Regions from separate parts of the Paenarthrobacter sp. PAE-2 genome, predicted to be linked through region 2. Evidence: riboswitches for the same ligand, from Rfam matches in the RefSeq annotation. Region 2 holds a riboswitch; each other region holds the start of a gene.

Region 1 (5,161 bases), on a different contig from region 2:
GACGTCCGCAGCGACCCCGGCCAGGCAGGGGTTCTGGTGTTCTCCGGCCTCGCCGTGCTCGGACTGATCATCTCCCTGTACATCAACCGGCGCCGTGTCTGGGTCCGGGCCGGGAACACCGAGGATGGCAGGACCATGGTCGAATACGGCCTCCTGGCCCGTGGCGAGGACCACCGGCTGGCCCCGGAAGCAACAGCCATCCGCTCGCTGCTGACCCGGCACTGGGGACAGGAGGACGCCCCGTGAGTTACCGCTTTCTGCTGTCCTGGCGCTGGGCGGGATACCTCCTGGCCGCCGCGGCCTTCGCCGCGGCCTGCCTTGCCCTGGGAAACTGGCAAATGGACCGCCGGAACCAGGCGGTCGCGGAGATCCGCCGGGTCCAGGAGAACTACGACAAGCCACCGGTTCCCTTCGCTGAGGCCCGGGCACACTTCAACAATCCCGCACCCGATGCCAAATGGATGACCGTAGCCGTGGAAGGCCGCTACCTGCCCCGGGACCAGCGGATCATCCGCAACCGGCCCAACAATTCCGCGCCCGGCTACGAAGTCGTCGTTCCCTTCCGGCTCGCCACCGGCGAAACCATCGTCATCAACAGAGGGTGGCTGCCGATCGGGAACCAACGCCCCGGTTACCCGGACAGCGTGCCCGCCCCACCGGAAGGGCAGGTGGCTGCCGTGGTGAGGATCAAACCGGCCGAACCTGACCTGGGCCGTGACGCTCCCGCCGGCCAGCTGGCCAGCATCGACCTGGCCGGCTACCAGCAGGAAATCGGTTACCCCCTCATGACCGGTAGCTATGGCCTGATGGCCTCCGAATCCCCGCAGCCGGGAAACGTGCCGCAGCCCCTGGCCGCCCCGGCCGTGAAGGAAGGATCCAATCTTTCCTACGCCCTGCAATGGATCACCTTCGGGGTCCTGGCTTTCGTCGGCTTCGGCTACATGGCCCGGCAACACGCCCGCATCAGGGCCGAGGAACACGACCAAGCCGACGGTCAAGACCAGGGGGAAGTCCGCTCCACGCGGCCCCGGCGAGCCCGCCGGGGAGCCGAAGAGGAAGATGCCCTGCTGGACTCCCTGGGCCTTTGACCGGGACGCCGGACACGAAGGACTCGAGGGCCACCTCGACTGATCATCTGAAGATCCCTTCAGGTATGGTGGATCCCGAGCGAGGACACCCGGCCGGTCGTGACACGCCATGGAGTGCCCTGGTCACGGAATTGTAACGATCGGGCTTTGTCGCTACTATTGATTCAGGTTTTTCTGTAATAAAAGCCTTTGATGCCGCACGCTGAACCCCGCCGGTGGCATTGATCAACGATCTTTTTCCGCGGCGGGGGTGGAGGACCCAGAACCGGCAGCCAGTCTGCCTTGGGGTGAAGCCGTTCGTCGAAGGCCAGAGGGCACTCGATGCACGGCCGGGCTTGTTCCTTGGCCCGAACCCGACAGCTAACTTCGCAGGCGGATCGAAAGGATCCTTGCGTGGCATCTTCATCTCCCCATGGCCGCCGCCGGAAACCCACCACCGCCATCATGGCGTTGCCGGCCTCCCGGACCGCGGCCACCCGAACACCCCGCCACGCCTCAGCCAGCGGCATGACCTGGAGCCGGGGCAAACAGGTGACAGCCGCGACGACCCTGGGCGTGGCCACGGTCCTCACCGTCGCGCTGACCGCCGCCCACGCCAACCCGGCTCCCACCGCCACCACCGAACAGGTGGCAGCTTCCGCGGCAACGGCCGCGCCGGTGCAGGCCTCGGCGGGGGCCTCGATCAGTTTCGAACGCCCGGGCGTCACCACCAAGGCGGCCCCGCCCGCGAAGGCGCCGGTAGCGGCTGCCGGGGCTGTGGCTGCACCCAAGGCAGCCAGTACGTCCCCTGCTGCTTCCTCGGGCCGGCTCGGAGCGCCGTTGGCCAGCATGTCCATTGCGTCGCCGTTTGGCATCCGAACCAGCCCGATCACCGGAACCGGTGAACTTCACACGGGCCAGGATCTCGTCGCGGCCTGCCAAACCGCTGTGTTCGCTGCTGGCGCCGGGACTGTTGTGGAGGCCGGCTGGTCACCCTATGGCGGCGGAAACCGGATCGTGGTCGACCACGGCAACGGACTCAAAAGCACCTACAACCACCTGGCCGCCATCGAAACCGCGGTGGGCGCGACCGTCGGTGCGGGTCAACGGATCGCAGCGGCCGGGACCACCGGAAACTCCACCGGCTGCCACCTGCACTTTGAGGTCCTGCTCAACGGGCAGACCGTCAACCCCCAGGGATGGCTCTAACCCCTGGCTTCGGCGTCTGCCGTCAGGTTCTCAGCCAATGATGGGCCGCTCTTCCGGGTAGTGGAACAGTTGGCTGCGCTGGCGCAGAGCCAAACCCGCAGCAAGGGTGACCGTGCCCAACCGGCCGGCGAACATGAGGGCTGTGAGGACGTAAACGCCCGACGGCGGCAGCTCGGCACTGAGGTTGGTGCTCAGTCCCACGGTGGCAAAGGCGGAAATGGTTTCAAAGAGCACCCTGTCCAGTGAAGCGCCGCTGATGGAAAGCAACAAGAAAGCTGCAACGGAAACCAGGGTGGCTCCGGCAACGATGACCGAGATGGCCACCCGCATGGTGCCTTGGGGGATGGTGCGGCCGTAGACCTTGACGTCGGCGTCACCGCGGGCCTCGGCCACAATGGCGAGGAACATGACGGCAATGGTGGTCACTTTGATGCCACCGGCCGTGGAAGCGGAACCGCCGCCGGCGAACATGAGCGCATCCGTGAGCAGCATGGTGGTGGGCTCCAGCTGGTTCTGGTCCACCAGGTTGAACCCGCCGGACCGTGTCATCACGGAGGCGAACAGCGAATGGACAACCTTCTCGCCGGCCGGCATGGTGCCGATGGTCCGCACGTTGTCCCACTCCATCAAAGCCCAGAGGACCGTTCCGGCCAGCAGCAGGATGAAGGACACCTGGATGGTGAGCTTGGTGTGGAGGTTCCACTTCTTCCAGTTCAGGCCGTTCTGCTGGAGGACCATCACCACGGGAAAGCCGAGGCTGCCCAGGAACACTCCCAGCATGAGCGGGATGAGGATCCAGAGGTCTGTCTCGTAGGGGACAATGCCGTCCGAGTGGGGCGTGAAGCCGGCGTTGTTGAAGGAGGAAATCGAGTAGAACACCCCGTGCCAGACCGACTGCCAGAACGGTTCGCCCAGGAGCATGAACCGGGGAATCAGAGCCAGGGCAAGGGCGGCCTCGATCACCACGGACGTGACAATGACGATCCGCAGGAGGGTACCCACTTCACCGAGCCGGCCCGCGTTGTTCATGGCTTCCTGGGCAATGAGTTTGCCGCGGACGCCAAGCCGCTTGCTGACCATGAGGGCCAGCAGGGAGGCGAGGGTCAAGGTACCCAAACCACCCACGAAGATGCCTATGAGGATGACCAGTTGCCCGAAGAAGGACCAGTGCGTGGCTGTTGAGACGACGGTCAGGCCCGTGACGCAGACGCTTGACACTGCGGTGAACATGGCCTGGTGCAGGGGCGTGGCTTCACCCGATGCGGAGGAAGCCGGCAAGGACAGCAGGCCGGTAAAGAGCAGAATCACGAAAACGAAGACCGTGAACGCCAGACGGGCCGGGGACGTGTTCGCGATCGAGTCGACGAAATCACGCAGTCCGGTGAGGACGGTGGGCCGGTTGGGCCCTGGGACCGGCCGCGGTCCGGGACGGTGGTGATCCGGGCGTTGCTTCTGCTCCATGCGCCGTGGTCCTTGGTCGGGACGGACCCTGTCCGTCACAGGAGATTCCCTCGATGGCTGCCGCGCAGCGGGGGGTGGGGCTGCTAAAGGCCGGGGGTGCCCACGAAGACGTGGAGGAAGGCGAAGAAAATGCTCGCAGCGACGGCGACGTAGAGCAGAGCGGTCACGACCCAGCCCGATTCGCCGACGACGCGCGCCGCCCGGGCTGGGATGGTGATGATGCCGTGGGTGATGTTCCGTGCGGTGACCCAAACGAACAGCGGAATCATCACCGCCCAGACGACCATGCAGAACGGGCACAGGACGTGGATCGCGTACAGTGCCTGGGACCAGAGCCAAATGACGAAGGCGAAGCCCAGCGTGACACCGGCTTGGAGTCCGAGCCAATACCAGCGCGCGAAGACCGCCCCGGACAGCAGGCCCATGCCGGCGGTGATGATGACGGCGAACGCCACGATACCGATGAACATGTTCGGGAACCCGAAGACCGAACTTTGCCAGGTTTGCATGACCTGGCCGCAGGAGATCCACGGGTTGATGTCGCAGACGGTCTCATACCCGGGGTTGCTCAGTTTTTGGAGTTTCTCCAGGACCAGGATCCCGGAGGCCAGCCAGCCAAGGGCTCCGGTGACGACGAGAAGCCAGCCGAGGGGCCTGTCGCGGGTCATCAGCACGGGTGCGGCGTCTCTGGCGGCCGCCGGGGCGGTGTCCCCGACGGGGCCAGTCCCGGCCAGGGGTGTGGTGGTCGACATGGGTGTGTCCTTCATTGTTGCCGGCGGTGGCCGGTTCAGGTTCCGGCCGCGGCTGAGGTGATCAGGGCCTTCAGTGTGCCCTTCTGGGTTGCTCCGAGGATGCGGGCGCTGACGCGTCCTTGCTTATCCAGGACCAGCGTCGTGGGAACCGCGCGGGGCGGGACGTACTCGGTCATGGCCAGGAGCACGCTGCCGTCGCTGTCATCAAAGCTCGGGTAGGCAATGTTGAAGGTCCGTTCGAAGGCCGCGGCCGTGGCGGCATCGTCGCGGACGTTGACGCCGTAGAACAGCACGCCTTGGTCTTTGAACTCCGCCGACAGGGCTGCCAGGTCCGGTGCTTCCACGCGGCAGGGGGCGCAGGCCGCGTACCAGAAGTTCAGGACGACCACCTTGCCTTCCCAGTCCCGTGCGGTGACTTTCTCCCCGCTGAACAGTTCACCTTCCAAGGTGACGGGGGCCCCGCGGGACCCGGGAGGGTATTCGTTGACCGAACCGTCGCCGGCTATGTAGTTCTTGTTGTCTCCGGCGTTGGCCTGTTGGGCCAGGTTGTCCTTGGACCCGCAGCCGGCCAGGGCCATCACGGCCACGCCCAGGCCGAGCACGGTGCGGCGTGCGGGGCGGGGATTGGGTGGGAGGTGTGGGGTCATCGGTTGGGGCCTTTGCATGTGTCGG
Region 2 (5,161 bases):
CGCCGTTGCTGTTGAGCCACTGGACCTGCGCATCCAGGGTTACCAGCGTGGAAAGCGAAGGCGTGTTGTATGTCTGGTTCAGCTTCGAGTTGTCGATGGCGGTCTGCACGTCAAGGAAATCAGGAATCCAGCGGCCGCTTGCCTTGATGCGGGCAGCGCGTTCAAGCGCCGCGGGGGAGAAGAGGCCGAGCCACAGGCCGCCGTCGGATGCGAAGTTCTTCTGCGGTGCGAAGTAGTAGACGTCCGACTCAGCCACATCCACGTCAAGGCCACCAGCTGCGGAAGTAGCGTCCACCAGCACCAGGGAACCCTCATCGGCGCCGGCAACGCGCTTGACCGGCGCAGCCACACCGGTGGACGTCTCGTTCTGCGGCCACGCATATACATCCACGCCGGCTTCCGCAGCGGGAGCGGGGCGGGTCCCGGGCTCGGACTTGATGATGGAGGACTCGTCCAGGAACGGAGCCTTGTTGGTGGCGGCTGCAAACTTGGAGCCAAACTCGCCGAAGGACAGGTGCTGGGCCTTCTTTTCCACGAGGCCGAAAGCCGCGACATCCCAGAACGCCGTTGAGCCACCGACGCCGAGGACTACCTCGTACCCTTCAGGAGCACGGAAGAACTGGCTGAGGCCCTCACGAACGGAGCCTACGAGGTTCTTGACCGGTGCCTGGCGGTGGGAGGTGCCAAGGATGGTCTTCGATGCAGCGGACAGGGCTTCGATCTGCTCCGGGCGGACCTTGGACGGTCCGGCGCCGAACCTTCCGTCCTTGGGCAGCAGGTCGGCGGGAATGGTGATGCTGGTGTCGCTCACGCGTGGCTCCAATGTGTATCGGTCAAAGACGGGGAGGTGGCAGGTGGCATCAACTGCCCCTTCGACACCCCCAATTCTGCCTGAACAGGCGCGGGTGCGCGTACCCGGTGGTGTCATAGTCCGCCACGTGGAACGTGGTTGCGCGCGTTCCCGTCGTCAAGGGGGTGGAGGCAAGGTACCCGGAACCTTTGTGACCCTTCGAAAATTATCAAGAGTAATTCCAAATAAGCTAGGCTGGGGTACGCGTTCACAGGGTGGCGCAGGGGGACGTGCAGCCTCTACGGACGCGGTACGGTGGACATTACGCAAGAACTGCGTTCGAGGAGAGCTGAGCTGGATGACGGATCTGATCGATACCACTGAGATGTATCTTCGGACCATTTTGGAACTTGAAGAAGAAAACATCGTGGCTCTCCGCGCCCGCATCGCTGAGCGGTTGCGCCACTCCGGTCCTACGGTCTCCCAAACGATCGGACGCATGGAGCGCGACGGCCTGGTGGTGGTGTCCAATGACCGGCACCTGGAGCTCACGGATGTTGGCCGCAAGCGCGCCACCGAAGTGATGCGCAAGCACCGCTTGGCTGAACGCCTCCTTGCCGACGTCATAGGCCTGGACTGGGCGTACGTCCATGACGAAGCGTGCCGCTGGGAGCACGTGATGAGCGAACGCGTGGAACGCAGGCTGTATGAACTGCTGGAGCATCCCACGCAATCCCCGTACGGGAACCCGATTCCCGGCCTGGAGGCCCTGGGCGGCCTCGCTGTCCAAGCTCCCTTCCGCCCGGACGTCAACCTCCTGCAGGCAATGGATGGTTATGCTGACGACTCCCGCGTTGTGGTGAGCCGGCTCGCCGAGCCCATCCAGGTCGAGCCCGAACTCCTGACCCAGCTGGACGAGGGCGGCATCCGTCCGGGTGCGGCCGTTTCCCTGGAGCGCGTGGGGGACTATATCTCCGTCCGGGTGCCGGGGATTGAAGGGGCCCTCGAGCTGCCGCCGGAAGTAGCTGCCCACGTATTCGTGGCAGTCGGCTAGCAAGCGAAAGGCCAGCCAGGTGCAGGCGTTCACTCCATGTGGGCGCCTTTGCCTTGCCATGGGCGTGGTTGATCTCACGTCACGCCGCCGCGCGGCGGTGTGACCTGCGGTTTCCGCGGATAGGTGATAAGGGGAGCGGGCAAAAAACGACCGCCCTGTAGATAACGAATTTATTACCGCGGGCCTTAATCCCCTATAGTTATCTACTAGCGCCGATATCAAAGCGTTACCTGATCTGGAGCCGAGCTCTGCCAGCAGATCAGGGGTGTTAAACATCTACTGGCAGAGGCGGGGGAACCACAATCGGCTGCCTAGAGAAGCAGCCTTGGGGTGAAGTCCGCAGCAGCAGTGCCTTACTTACGCAATTCCCTCCTGGGATACCTGTGTGCCGTGAGCGCTGCGTGCGGGCCGGGTCTTTGCACTCTCTGATCCGAATCCGACAGCTAACTTCGCAGGCTTTTGAGAGAGGAACAGAGTTTGACTTCGCAGAACGTCAGGGGCCGTCGACGCGCTACCGGCCCCGCTACTGAGCTGCGGCCAGCCCGCGTAGTATCGGAGATCCGGCCCCGCGACACCCAGCGTCAGGTGCGCCGCCGTAAGAGCCCGATGCGCCAGGTGGCCGATTTCGCAGCAGCCAGTGGTGTAGGGCAGAAGGCCGGCGTAGCACTCGCTGCTACCGGTCTTGCGCTCACTGTCGGCCTGCCTGCAACGAGTCCCGTCATGGCCACGTCCGAGTCCGGGCAGACTGAGGCCGCACTGGCTGTGGGCGGCGGGAGCCAGCCAGAGGTCTCCGCGGAAGCGTCCGCCAAGATCGACTTCAGCCGCGCCGCGGTGGCAACCAAGGCGGATCCCGACGGCAAGCTCAAGCAGTTGCTGAGCGCCCAGTCCGTGGGAAGCATCCAGGCCAGCTCCTCCAAGGGCACCATGGCCAGCCCGTTGGACACCCTCAGCACCGCATCACCGTTCGGCTACCGCATCAGCCCGCTGACAGGCGGCAGCGGCGATTTCCATCGCGGCCAGGACTTCGTGGCCCAGTGCGGCACGGCAGTCCACGCTGCTGCGGCGGGCAAGGTCACCTTTGCGGGCTGGCACGAATACGGTGGAGGCAACCGCGTGGTGGTGGACCATGGCAACGGCCTGGAAACCACCTACAACCACTTGTCGTCATTCAACGTCAAGGTCGGCGACACCGTGAATCGCGGAGACACCGTTGCCTTGAGCGGCACCACGGGCGCTTCCACCGGCTGCCACCTCCACTTCGAAGTCCAGGTCAACGGCGAAGTCGTCGACCCCATGGGCTGGCTCTAACCCGAGTTGATGGTCGTCTCTCGCATTCTTGACACGCCCCGTGATCTGAATGTGACATTTGCGTTCAACTGTTGTACCGTACAAAGCGCATCGGCTTTTTAGGGGGCCGATGCACTTGGGTGGATTGCCTAGCTCTGCCACCACTCAAGGTCCGTTCGCATAATTCGTCTGGCAGGGGCGGGGGAACCAATTTTGGTCTTCGAAAGAGGGCCTTGGGGTTAAGTCACAAACGCTTCCAACGGCGTGTGGCCGGATGACTCCCATCCGAATCCGACAGCTCACCTCGCAGGCATTGGGAGAGGCTACCTTCGTGTCATCACGCACTACTTCTGCGCGCCACCGCGCCCAGACGGTTACCCCGTTGAACACTCTTTCCAAAGCTGTTTCAGCGAATGCCGGAACCGTCGGCCGCCAGGCCGCAGTCCTTGCAGCAGCATCGGGCTTGGTCCTCAGCGTCGGCCTTCCTGCCCAGGCAGCGGATACTGACGTTTCCAAGGCTGAGTCCAGCGCACAGCAGCTGGTGACTACCGCCGTCGTCACGGCGGAACCAACCGCCACTGTTTCCTTTGAGAGCCCCGTTGTGGTTACCAAGGAAGCCCCCAAGATCCAGCGCGCTTCCCAGACCACGCAGCGCTCCCAGGCGAACGGCAACCAGAATGCCGGCCAGGGCGAGGGCGCAGTCACCGCCAAGTCCGCCGGCTCCAAGGATTCCGCAGCCAGCGCCGCGGCTTCGGGCCTCGCAGCAATCGCGTACACCGGCATCGGCCACCCGTACGTCTGGGGCGGCACCACCCCCAACGGTTGGGACTGCTCCGGCTTCACCCAGTGGGTTTACGCGCAGGCCGGCATCAGCATCCCCCGCGTCAATGCATGGACCGCCATGAAGCCCACCAGCACTCCCGCTCCCGGCGACCTCGTCATGCAGAACGGCGGTGCCCACGTTGGCATTTACGTCGGCAACGGCATGATGGTCAGCGCCCTGAACCCCAGCCAGGGCACGCTGCTTCACTCGGTAGCTTCTACCGGAACCTCCTCCTTCTTCACCCTGCGCTAAAAACCGTCCAGGTAAGCCAGCGCGCCCCCCGGGTGCTGGCCTGCCCATGACCCGCGTGCTTCCCCGCAGCACGCGGAAACGAAAAGAGATCATCATGACCAGTGCAAACAAGGTTGCGCGGCACCGGGCCGAGGCTCCCAAGACCAGCTCACTTGCCGTGATTGCAAAGGCAGTTTCGGTGAACGCCGGTGGCGTCGGCCGCCAGGCAGCCGTCATCGCCGCGGCTTCGGGCTTGGTCCTGACCAGTGGCGTTGCTGCCAATGCGGCGGATACCAATGTGGATCGCGAGTCCACCTCAACCACCTCCCTGGACATCCAGTCCGTCGTGCAGTCCACCATCGCCGCTGACTCCACCGTTGCCATCTCCTACGAGAGCCCGGTTGTCACCACGGTCGAGGCGCCCGCGCCCGTCGTGGAGAAAGCCCCGGCCAAGGCTGAAGCGAAGAGCTCCGCACAGGAAGCCACTGCCTCAGCTTCCAACGCTGCTGGCGGCGCAACCGTGGCAGTCAGCAACGCTGCACCGGCAGCAAAGGCTCCGGCTGCTTCCAGTGGCCTCGGTGCGGCCATTGCCGCTGCAGCCTACGCCCAGCTCGGCGTGACCCAGGACTGCACCATGTTGGTCACCAACTCCCTCGCAGCCGTGGGTATCAACTTCCATGACTGGCCTGCGGGTTACCTTTCCCTTGGACGTACGGTCAGCGCAGCGGAAGCCCAGCCGGGCGACCTCGCCTACTACGCCAACGGTGGCCTGGCCGGACAGGCCCACATCGCCGTCTACGTCGGCAACGGCATGGCAGTGCATGGCGGATGGAACGGATCCACCACTGCTCTGTTCAGCGTCAACGTCGGCTCCGGTCCGGTGTTCATCCGGGTCAACGGCTGATCGAACTTTGAGGAAATACCCCGCAGGTCTCACCTGCGGGGTATTTCCGTCTTAAGGGGCAAGGCCGGAGTC
Region 3 (5,161 bases), on a different contig from region 2:
GGTTTGCCGTCTGCTCCGGCCACGGCGGTGATCGCCTGGACCTGGCCGTCAATCCGGCCTGTTTTGGTCCATGTGCTTCCGGCGTCTGCTGAGTAGTGGACGGAACCGTTCGGTTCGACGCCGGCGACTTCCGTGCCTCCGGCGAACGCGGCGAACTGGATGACCGGTGCCGTGGTGTTCCGTGTCCAGGTCTTTCCGCCATCGGTGGATCTCTGGAGCCCGTCACGGGTGGTGGCCAGAACGGTGTCGCTTTCCGGGGTGCCGGCCAGCACGGCGGGAACGAAGGCGGCGGTGGATTCGGACCAGGTTCTTCCGTCGGGGCTTGTGCGCAGGGTTCCGTCGAAGGCGACGATCCCTGACTTGGTGGCGGCCAGGGCGTGGAAGTCTGATTCGCCCTGGCGGGAGAGCTGCTCCCAGGTCTTTCCACCGTCGACGGTTTTGATCAGGCCCAGGGGGTTGGGCAGGTCGGAACCGGGACCGGGATGCCCGGAGGCGTAGAACACGTCCTGGTCCGCCGCTGCGGTGAACCCCATCAGGTCGTTGGTGCCACCGATCTTGGTGGCCGGTGCCTTGGTGACGTCAAACAGTCCTTCATGGGTGGCGAGCAGGACCTGGTCGGTTTCCCTGTTCACGCTCAGGCCGTGGACGTGGGAGCTGGGCACCGCTGAGGCGGCTTTGGACGGCGCTGCGCCGGGAGCGCCGGCGGTGCCGGGGGAGCAAGCGGAGAGGGTCAACAGCAGGGATGCGGTTGCGGCGAGGGCCGCGAGGGAACGGCGGTGTGTTGTTGTGGTCAGGGGCACGGGAACTCCAAAAAAGGGGTGGCCAGATTGGCCGGGAAAGATGAAGGGGAGGCGCCGGCCCCTGGGGGAGGGGCCGACGCCGTCGGTGTGCTGGCTACAGGGTGGCCAGCAGGTCTTTCATTTCCTGGATTTCGGTTTCCTGGGCGCTGACGATGTCCTTGCTGAGCTGGACGGCGTCGGCGTTTTTTCCGTCTGTGGTTTCGGTCTTGGCCATCATGACTGCCCCTTCGTGGTGGGCGATCATCTGGGTCAGGAACAGTTTGGCGGCTTCGGTGCCTTGGGCCGCCTCGAGTTTGGCCATGTCATCCTCGCCCATCATGCCTTCCATGCTGTGGCTGGAGGCCATGTCGGTGGGCGCCTGGGTGGGCTTGCCCCAGCTTTGAAGCCATCCGGTCATCTTCTCGATTTCCGGGCCCTGGGCTGCCTTGATCTTGGTAGCCAGGTTGGTCACAGCCGCGGGGATGTTCTGCTTCTTGAGCATGAGATCGCTCATTTCCACAGCCTGGGCGTGGTGCGGGATCATCATTTGCGCGAACATGGTGTCCGCGTCGTTGAACTCGGCAGCCGCTGCTGAGGTTGCCGTGGCGGGGCTGGATGACATCATCCCGGAGCTGCCGTGGTTCATTCCGGGCATGCTGTTTGTCTCGGAGCTTCCGCTTCCGGACCCGGCGGAGCATCCGGCCAGGGCAATGGCCGCCGCGATGGCGGCAGCAGAAATTGTCAGGGTCTTGTTCATGAAAATCAGGTCCTCAAAAGTATCAGTGGCGTGCGGGGACGCCTGGTAGGTGGGCAGCCTCGGTGAAAGGCGGGCCGTTCGTCGCTGCCGATGGACGGGCGCTGGTGCAGGGCACGGCGCTGAGGAAGGTTTACGTCCGGCTGATACTGAGGTCACCGGGGGAGGGGCTGTCCGGTGAGTAGGAATAGGTGCTTGTCGCTGCGGCGGCGACACGGAAATCCGGCAGCTCATAGGGGGCCGTTCCCGGAAGCGGGGCGGCGAGAGTGGTGGTTCCCGGAGCCAGGACGCAGGCAGCCGCACCGGCCGTCATCTCCGGGCAGGACCCAGCCGGGGCACAGGCCGACGAGGATGAACCGGTGACTACCGCGGGGGCCTCCGCAGCAGCATCGGTCCCCGTTTCGTGAGAGTGGCTGACCGGCATGGTCTGCAGCTGCACGACCGCGCCGTCCCCGGCTGCCGTCATGCTGTGGCCGGGACCCATGTGATGGGCGCCGTTCATGACGTGCATGCCGAAGATCCCGGCGATGATGGCCAAGGCAGCCACGAGAAACCCCGCACTCAGGAGGAAGGCGGTGAAGCGGCGCTGGCATGCTGCGGTCACGGCATCTTCCTCCTCTCAGTCCAGGGGCAGGACACATCCAGCCTACCGGGCATGCGCTGCAGGGCAGTCCCTGCCGTGTTGGTACAACGTGCGCGCCCGGCATTCGGTTTCACTGCGCCCACGTCGGTTGAGGTACGGGGTGGTGTTTAAGGCGGCGGGCCTGTCCGGCGTGCCGCGCCCGAGACCGGCTCCTCCTTCCGGGGCCGGAAGGAGGAAGGTCCGGGAGAAATGCCTAGTTGTCGGCGAATGTGTAGCCGGCGGCCGTGACGGCCTCGCGCACGTCAGCCGCATCTGCCCTGCCTCCTACCAGCAGGCGCGAGCGGCCGCCGGGGACCAGCTCGACAGTGGCCGATTCGACCCCATCCAGGGAGGAGACGGCCGTCTCGACGGTCTGAACGCAATGCCCGCAGGTCAGACCCTCCACCGCGAATTCCACGGCGCCGGTTACGGCTGTGGAGGGGACAGCGGAGGCTTGGGTCGAGCAGCAGCTGCACCCGGTAGCCGATGAGGCAAGCGGCAGCTGGGTACGGATTTCAGTTCCACACATGTCAGTTTCCATTCCTTGACGAAGGACTTATGGGCGCTGGGGTTGAACGGCTGTGAGAGGCGGTGCAGTGCACCGGCCGGGACATACCACTTCACTGACAACATCGAAAAGTATACCCCCATGGGGTATAGGTTGCAAGGGGCTTCGGGGCGGCGCGGCGTGCGGCGTTACCGGAATGTGACAAATGTTGCTGCTATGACGTAGGGTCGGAGCCGTGCCGGTTTCTCCTAATGCGGCACTCCCGAGCTGACTTGCCTAACTCTGCCGCCGCCCGGGATCCGTTCGCAACTTTCGTCCGGCAGAGACGGGGAACCCAACAGTGGCCTTGCTTCGGGCAGGTCTTGGGGTGAAGCCGTGCCTGGTTCCTTGGCTACCAGTCCCGGCCGGGTGTCTCCCATCCGAATCCGACAGCTAACCTCGCAGGCAGTGGGAGAGGCCTTTTCATGCCCGTGCGCAAAGCACACGGCCGCCATCGCGCGGTCCCTGTCCAGACCCGTCCCCTTGCGGTGTTGTCCAAGTCTGTAGCCGGAAATGCCGGTGCGGCCGGCCGACAAGCAGCTGTTATTGCCGCAGCTTCCGGGCTTGTCCTGACCAGCGGCATTGCCGCCCAGGCGGCGGAGGCGCCGGTCCAGCGTGACGCGGAGCCGGCTTCGACGCTTGAAGTCGCCAGCCAGGTTGAGGCGCCGCTGAGCGCGGACGCCACAGTGCGGATTTCTTTCGAGCGTCCCGTCGTGGAAACCACCCCGGCTCCGGTCGTGGAAGCACCCAAGCCGGTCGCAGCCCAGGCACCCAAGGTGCCCGCTGCACCTGCCGTGACCCCGGCGGCGGCGCCGGCGAAGGCCCAGGTAACGGTTACTCCTGCGGCTGCCGCCCCCGTGGCAGCACCGGCCGCCGGCGGCATCAATGCCATCATGCTTTCCTCCGCCTACGCGCAGATCGGCATGATCCAGGACTGCACCCGACTGGTGGAGAACGCCCTGAACGCTGCGGGTATCCCCGTCGGTGACCTCGGCCCCATGCAGTTCATGAATTACGGAACGGTCGTCACCGACCCGCAGCCTGGTGACATGGTGATGCAGCCCGGCCACGTCGGGATCTACGTCGGCAACGGCCAGGTCCTCAGCTCCGGCTTGAACGGCAAGAACGAAACCGCCGTCCACCCCCTGACTTGGATGACGTCCAAGGGTGCGGTCACATTCGTCCGCGCCGGCAAGTAGAGGGCATAGATCACTGAAGGCCGGCGATGCACTGCCTTGGGGGCAATGCATCGCCGGCCTTCAGCATCCCTGCCGCAAGGGGGGCTACTCCCTCATTGCGGGCGCCCGAAGCGGCGCAGCCGCAACGAATTGGTAACCACCAGAATTGAGCTGGCGGCCATCGCAGCGCCTGCGATCATCGGGTTGAGCAGCCCCAGCGCGGCGACCGGGATGCCGACGGCGTTGTAGAAGAACGCCCAGAACAGGTTGGTCTTGATCGTGGCCAGCGTGCGGCGGGACAGCTCGATGGCTTGGGCGACCTGCCCCAGGTCGCTGCCCATGACTGTCAAATCTGCAGCCGCGATAGCCACGTCGGTGCCGCTGCCCATGGCGATGCCCAGGTCGGCCTGGGCCAGGGCTGCAGCGTCATTCACACCATCGCCGGCCATGGCCACTGTCGCTCCGGCGCCCTGCAGCTGGCGCACAGCGGCCACCTTGCCTTCCGGCAAGATCCCGGCCAGCACATCCTCGGCCGGGATCCCGACCTGCTTGGCGACGGCCCCCGCGGCCGAGGCGTTATCGCCTGTGAGCAGGACGGGACGCAGTCCGAGGTCCTTCAGCCGGGCGATCGCGGCGGCAGAACCGGGTTTGACGGTGTCAGCGAGGCTGATTAGTCCTGCCGGTTCTGCGTCGATGCCGACCCAGACCACCGTGGCGCCGGAGTCTTCCAGCGTCCGCAGCATCTGCCCGCCACTGGCAGGTTCGCTAATGCCGTTGTCCTGCAGCCAGCCCGAGCGTCCGACGACGACTTCGTGTCCGTTAACGGTCCCGCGGACACCGCCGCCGGGGGCGCTGACAAAGTCGGTTACCGCTGGCAGCGGCGCTATCGTCCTTGCTTCCCGGGCGATGGCGTGCGCTACGGGGTGTTCGCTTGCTGCTTCCACTGCCCCGGCCAGGGCGAGCAGCTCGTTCCTGCCGGTCCCGCTCAGGCTTTGGACAGCGGACACGGACAGCTTGCCGCTGGTGACCGTTCCGGTTTTGTCCAGCACGATGGTGTCCACGGTCCGTGTGTCTTCAAGGACCTGCGGGCCCTTGATGAGGATGCCCAGTTGCGCTCCCCGGCCCGTTCCGGTCAGCAGTGCTGTCGGTGTTGCAAGCCCCAACGCGCACGGGCACGCGATGACGAGCACGGCCACTGCGGCGGTGAAGGCCTCCTGCAGATTGCCGGTGGCAAAGAACCATCCGGCGAAGGTGGCTGCGGAAATTCCCAGCACAACCGGG
Region 4 (5,161 bases), on a different contig from region 2:
GGTTCGGCCATGGGATTGAACTTCGTAGCCACGTTCATGTTCGCGTGCGTTGTGTTCGTCGCCGTCGCGATGTGGACGGAATCAAAGATCGCCCGACGCCGGGAAGCGGCCAACGCTGCCGACGTTCACCAGAGCGCGGATGAATCAGCCGGGTCCGACGACCCCGCGCGGGAGTAGAACCGGGTGCGAGGACGATTGATACGCCGCACGCCCCTGTGTTCGGAGGACGTGGAAACCGGCGGGCTTACGGGCCGCATCCTCTGGACCAACGGAACCCCGCCGCCCGGCTCGCAGCCATCGCCCGGCTCCCCGGACAGCCCCGTGTACATCCTGATTCACGGCATCGGCGTCTCACACCGTTACCTTGCGCGTCTCCACGCCGTCCTTGCCGCTGGTTCGCCGACGTACTCATTCGACCTTCCGGGTTTTGCGGGCACGCCCACACCGGACCACCAAGTCACGGCCGAGGAATACGGGGCCTTCATTGCGGAGACGCTGAAAGCGAAGGGCATCACTTCCTACGTGCTGGTGGGCCACTCCATGGGCGTCCAGTTCGCCATCGAGGCTGCGCTCCACGCACCGGAGCAGGCCTCGCACGTGGTTCTGATGGGTCCTGTGGTGGATTCGAAGCACAAGAACGTACGGCGGCAATCGCTGGCCCTCTTCCTGGATGGACTCCTTCGCGAGAGCCCTTCTTCCAATTGGATCGTCGTCTCCGACTACTTCCTGTGCGGCCCCCGCTGGTACCTCACGGAGTTGTCCGTGATGATGGACTACCCCACCGAGCAACGTCTGGGCCGCATCGGAAACCCCGTGCTGATCCTGCGCGGCAGCCGCGACCACGTAGCAGGACCCGAATGGTCGCTTCGGCTCTCCCGCGCTGTTCCCCAGGGCAGGCTGGTGGAGATTCCGGGGGTGGGACACGTGGCCCAGCACATGAGGCCGAAGGCCGTTGCGGACGCGATCCGGAGCTTCGTCGCTGCTACATCGGACCGCACCCAGGCATAGGCGCACGACGACGGCACGCCCCTTGTTGCGTTGGACGGGACACGGTTAGGCTGGCAGGGCAAGCCAAATAGTAAGTTTGCTTAGGAAGGGGTTTGACCATGACAAGCTATGACCCGGAAGACGATCCGCAGACCTTCGGAGTGTCCGGTGCGGCCGAGCCCGACAGCATCCACGAGGACCCGGACATGAGGCAGGACGAAGACCGCGATCCCGCCGCATCAGCCAACCCGGATCCGGACAACGGCAACGTCACAGGGCTTGAACCCGGCGGCGGAGTGCCCCCAGGAGAAACGCCTCCAGCGGAAGACAGCATGAGCACGGACCAAGGGCACGAGGAATAGAGCTCCCCTACTGCAGCTTGAGGATCTCGCCGAGGTTATAGTCGGCCGGCTCCTCCAGTTGTGAGTACGTGCAGCTTTCGGGAGTCCGGTCCGGCCGCCACCTGCGGAACTGCGTGGTGTGCCGGAACCGGTCTCCTTCCATGTAGTCGTACGCCACTTCGATCACCAGCTCGGGCCGCAGCGGAACAAAAGAAAAGTCCTTGCCGGCACTCCAGCGGCTTTGGGCCCCCGGCATCCTCGAACCAACCGCCGCTCCGGTTTCCTGGCTGGCCCACTCTCCCCAGGGGTGGTCCGCGATCTCCACCTGGTACGGCTCCAACTCGGCCACCATCGCCTTCCGCTTCGCCATGGGGAAGGCGGCCACCACTCCAACGTGGTGGAGTTTGCCGGAATCGTCATAGAGCCCCAGCAGCATCGACCCCACGACGTCCGCCGTCTTGTGCCAACGGAAACCGGCCACCACGCAGTCCGCCGTCCGTTCATGCTTGGTCTTGAACATCACCCGCTTGTTCGGCTGGTAGGTGCCGTCGAGCGGTTTGGACAGCACGCCGTCGAGCCCTGCTCCCTCAAGCTGCACGAACCATTCCTGTGCCCGCTCGAGGTCGGTGACCGCAGGCGTCACGTAGACGGGCGGCTCGGCATCGGCGAGCGCCTTTTCCAGCGCAGCGCGGCGCTCGGAGAACGGCCGGCCGGTGAGGTCTTCGTCCCCGAGGGCCAGGAGGTCGAACCCGACGAAGGAGGACGGCGTCTTCTCTGCAAGCATCCGGACGCGGCTGTCGGCGGGGTGGATGCGCTGCTGCAGTCCTTCGAAGTCGAGCCGGTTGCCGGAAATGAGGATGATCTCTCCATCCACCACGCACTTCTCCGGCAGGTTCTTCTTCAACGCCTCCACCAGCTCGGGGAAGTACCGGGTCATGGGTTTCTCGTTGCGGCTGCCCAGGATGACGTCATCCCCGTCCCTGAAGACGATGGTCCGGAACCCGTCCCATTTGGGTTCGTAGTGCCCAACCTCGGGAATGTTGGGCACGGATTTGGCGAGCATGGGCGAAACGGGTGGCATCACGGGTAGGTCCATAGCTCATGTCTACCGGCCGGTAGACGCCGAAAGCTAGTGTTCAGCAGGGATATGTGGACAGTGTGTGGCGCGTCCGTCCGTCAGCGCGGGCGCTGCCGGCCCTCATGTACCGTTCGTTACATTAATGTGACTTTACTTCCCTGCTGCTGTAACTTCGTAGGGCGACCCGTATCTCCGCTGGGCCGCTTCCGGGCTGACGCCGAGCTCTGCCGCATCCCGGAATCCCGCCAGACCCGCGGCAGAGACGGGGGACCCAGAGTTCCCGGGCCTGTTCCCCGCAGGCCCTTGGGGTGAAGCCGCCACGTGCGGCCGGACGGCCTCGTCCGAACCCGACAGCTAACCTCGCAGGCGTTGAGAGGCAAACACCATGTCCCCAACCATGGATCAGCCGCGCCGTGCCCAAGGGGACGGCCAGCCCACCAAGCCAACCGGACGCCGTCGGGCCCAGCCCAGCGGTCCGGCCACCGAAATAGAAAGCACGACGGCGGCACCCGCCACCGCGACCGACCCCACCCCTGCGCCCATGACACGAGCGCAGCGTCGGGCGATGGAACGCGAGCGCGCGGCCCAGGCAGTCGTGGCTCCGGAAGCTGCACCGAGTGCAGAGCCCGGCTCCGAAACCCCCGCTGAATCCCCCACCGAAGAGCCGCGCACCGAAGCCATCCCGGTAGTTGCCGCTCCTCCGCGCTCGGAGTCCACCACGCCCGGACCGCCCACGGCCGCCATCCCCCTGGTGAAGGCCACACCGGCGGAGCCTGCCGCTGAGGCCGAGCCCGCGACTGCCGCTATTCCGGTGGTTTCGGCGCACGTTGCCGCCGAGGCCGGGACCGCCCAGCCCAAGACGCCGGCCCGGATCGCCGCTGACGCTACAGCCGCCGCCGGATTGGCCAGTCGCAAGACCGCCCGGGGCCAGCACGACGGCGCACGCCCTGCGGCAGGACGAGCCGCTGCAGGACGCAATGCTGCGAAGTCGGCCTTTGGTTCCTTTGCTTCCTCTTCCTTCACCAAGGAACCCCATGCCGTCCTGACCAAGGCAGCGTCCGTGAAGACCATGAGCCAGCGCATGGCGGTGGTCGCCGGAGCACTGGGCCTGGTTCTCACGGTGGGCACGGTAAGCCAAGCCTTGGACCTGCCGGTCTTCGGCCAGGACACCCAGAACCAGGCCAGCGGCGCCAACAATGGCGGTGAGGGCCGGGCAACGGGCTCTGCCACTCCTGGCCCGACGCCGTCTTACTCCACCGCGTCCTCGACGTCGGCCGCTACGACGGACACCGGGCAGTCCGCCGTCGAAGCCGCTCCACCGGCGGCAGCACCGCCGTCGTCCACTCCGACGCCGCAGGTTTCGTTGGCCGACCCCAAGTGGGTTCCGTCCAACGCCCCTTCGGCCGTGGTTCCGGTACCGGGCGTGACGTCGCCCGTTCCGAGCCAGCCGGCACCGCCGTCGGACAACATCACGGCGCCTTCGCCGAGCACGACGCCTCCTACGACGACGCCACCGACGCCAACCACCACCCCAACGCCCACGCCGACGACGACGCAGACTTCCAAGCCGCGGCCCAGCGACTCCCCGAAGCCGGGCTCCGACCCTAAGTCCAGCACACCGACGGAGGCTCCGAGCCTGGACGTGGACGGCCTGCTCGACGCAGCCAAGGGGGTCCTCAAGTGAGCACCCGCATGCCCCGGACCACCACCCACATCGGCTGGCACGGCCGGTACTGCTGCAGCAGCCGGACGGCCACTTTCCGCCATCGGATGGGCCGCTGGAGCCACCAGCGGTTGCGCCGTTTCTGACGGGCGCCGCTAACAAACGAGTGTGAACCTGAGAAGGCAGGGACCCAGCAAAGGTTCCTGCCTTCTGTTCTGCCACCCGACTGTTCTGCCACCCGGTTCTTCCGCCCCCGGGTCGGTCACATGTTTCGCTACCCCAAGAGCCACGCGACCACCAGCAAGGCCCCCACGCAGAGCACTGTGGTCAGGAGGATGACGTCGCGCGCAACAACAGTGCCACGGCCGTACGGGGAAGCGAAAAGGAACACATTCTGTGCCGTGGGAAGCGCACCCATGATGACCAACGCCAGGAGGTGCTGCCCTTCGAGCCCGAAGACGAACCGCCCCAGCGCCCAGACCACCAAGGGCATCCCCACGAGCTTCAGGAGCGTCGCCACCACGGTTTCCACCCGGCCGTCGCCCTTCTGCAGCGGAGCGCGGCCCGCCAAGGACATCCCGAAGGCGAGCAGCACCATGGGAACGGCAGCCCCGGCCAACATATCGATGGGCCGCTGGACCAGTTTCGGAACCTCCCAGTGGGTCAACGCCACCACCACACCCAGCGCTGACGCGATGATCATGGGATTCCCCAACGGCTGCAGCACTACCCGCTTCCAGGGAACTTTCGCCCCTCCGGCCACACCAAGGATGGTGACATAGAAGGGCGCCAGGACCAGGAGTTGCACCAGCAGGACCGGGGCAACGTGCTGGGCCGTTCCCACCGCGTAGAGGGAAACGGGGATCCCGATGTTGTTGGCATTGGCATAGCTGCTGGCCATGGCTCCCACGGCCGTTTCGGCAACGGGCCGTCGGAAAAAGAGGAAACTCAGCAGGCAGTACAGGAGGCCCATCGCGGCAGCAGACAGAAGGGCCAGCGGGGCGTCGACGCCGAGCGCGGCCCGTATGTCGCTCCCGGCCACCACGGTGAAGAGCAGCGCCGGGTTGGTGATGTAGAAGGCGGTGCGGGTCA

What was found. A riboswitch is a leader RNA that binds a small molecule or an ion and turns the genes downstream of it on or off. The one in region 2 is predicted to bind cyclic di-AMP.
Region 1: it holds a riboswitch for cyclic di-AMP, as region 2 does, so the genes downstream of both, OCL88_RS12610 (M23 family metallopeptidase) here and OCL88_RS14310 (M23 family metallopeptidase) in region 2, are expected to answer to the same signal.
Region 3: it holds a riboswitch for cyclic di-AMP, as region 2 does, so the genes downstream of both, OCL88_RS12260 (NlpC/P60 family protein) here and OCL88_RS14310 (M23 family metallopeptidase) in region 2, are expected to answer to the same signal.
Region 4: it holds a riboswitch for cyclic di-AMP, as region 2 does, so the genes downstream of both, OCL88_RS19280 (hypothetical protein) here and OCL88_RS14310 (M23 family metallopeptidase) in region 2, are expected to answer to the same signal.

The regions. Positions count from the first base shown of each region.
Region 1 covers NZ_JAPDNV010000018.1:32,626-37,786, reverse strand. Annotated here, with positions in the region: gene OCL88_RS12620 (cytochrome c biogenesis protein ResB) at 1-246, shown strand, start outside; gene OCL88_RS12615 (SURF1 family protein) at 243-1,088, shown strand; cyclic di-AMP (ydaO/yuaA leader) riboswitch at 1,279-1,477, shown strand; gene OCL88_RS12610 (M23 family metallopeptidase) at 1,482-2,276, shown strand; gene OCL88_RS12605 (TrkH family potassium uptake protein) at 2,307-3,737, opposite strand; gene OCL88_RS12600 (vitamin K epoxide reductase family protein) at 3,821-4,489, opposite strand; gene OCL88_RS12595 (TlpA family protein disulfide reductase) at 4,525-5,136, opposite strand.
Region 2 covers NZ_JAPDNV010000023.1:30,331-35,491, forward strand. Annotated here, with positions in the region: gene serC (phosphoserine transaminase) at 1-811, opposite strand, end outside; gene OCL88_RS14305 (metal-dependent transcriptional regulator) at 1,149-1,844, shown strand; cyclic di-AMP (ydaO/yuaA leader) riboswitch at 2,074-2,317, shown strand; gene OCL88_RS14310 (M23 family metallopeptidase) at 2,322-3,152, shown strand; cyclic di-AMP (ydaO/yuaA leader) riboswitch at 3,292-3,458, shown strand; gene OCL88_RS14315 (C40 family peptidase) at 3,463-4,206, shown strand; gene OCL88_RS14320 (NlpC/P60 family protein) at 4,301-5,089, shown strand.
Region 3 covers NZ_JAPDNV010000017.1:32,664-37,824, reverse strand. Annotated here, with positions in the region: gene OCL88_RS12280 (F510_1955 family glycosylhydrolase) at 1-794, opposite strand, end outside; gene OCL88_RS12275 (DUF305 domain-containing protein) at 895-1,536, opposite strand; gene OCL88_RS12270 (hypothetical protein) at 1,667-2,137, opposite strand; gene OCL88_RS12265 (heavy-metal-associated domain-containing protein) at 2,370-2,684, opposite strand; cyclic di-AMP (ydaO/yuaA leader) riboswitch at 2,927-3,124, shown strand; gene OCL88_RS12260 (NlpC/P60 family protein) at 3,128-3,901, shown strand; gene OCL88_RS12255 (heavy metal translocating P-type ATPase) at 3,994-5,161, opposite strand, start outside.
Region 4 covers NZ_JAPDNV010000051.1:13,613-18,773, forward strand. Annotated here, with positions in the region: gene OCL88_RS19260 (hypothetical protein) at 1-177, shown strand, start outside; gene OCL88_RS19265 (alpha/beta fold hydrolase) at 196-1,008, shown strand; gene OCL88_RS19270 (DUF6480 family protein) at 1,107-1,349, shown strand; gene OCL88_RS19275 (ATP-dependent DNA ligase) at 1,357-2,424, opposite strand; cyclic di-AMP (ydaO/yuaA leader) riboswitch at 2,640-2,787, shown strand; gene OCL88_RS19280 (hypothetical protein) at 2,792-4,090, shown strand; gene OCL88_RS19285 (AEC family transporter) at 4,344-5,161, opposite strand, start outside.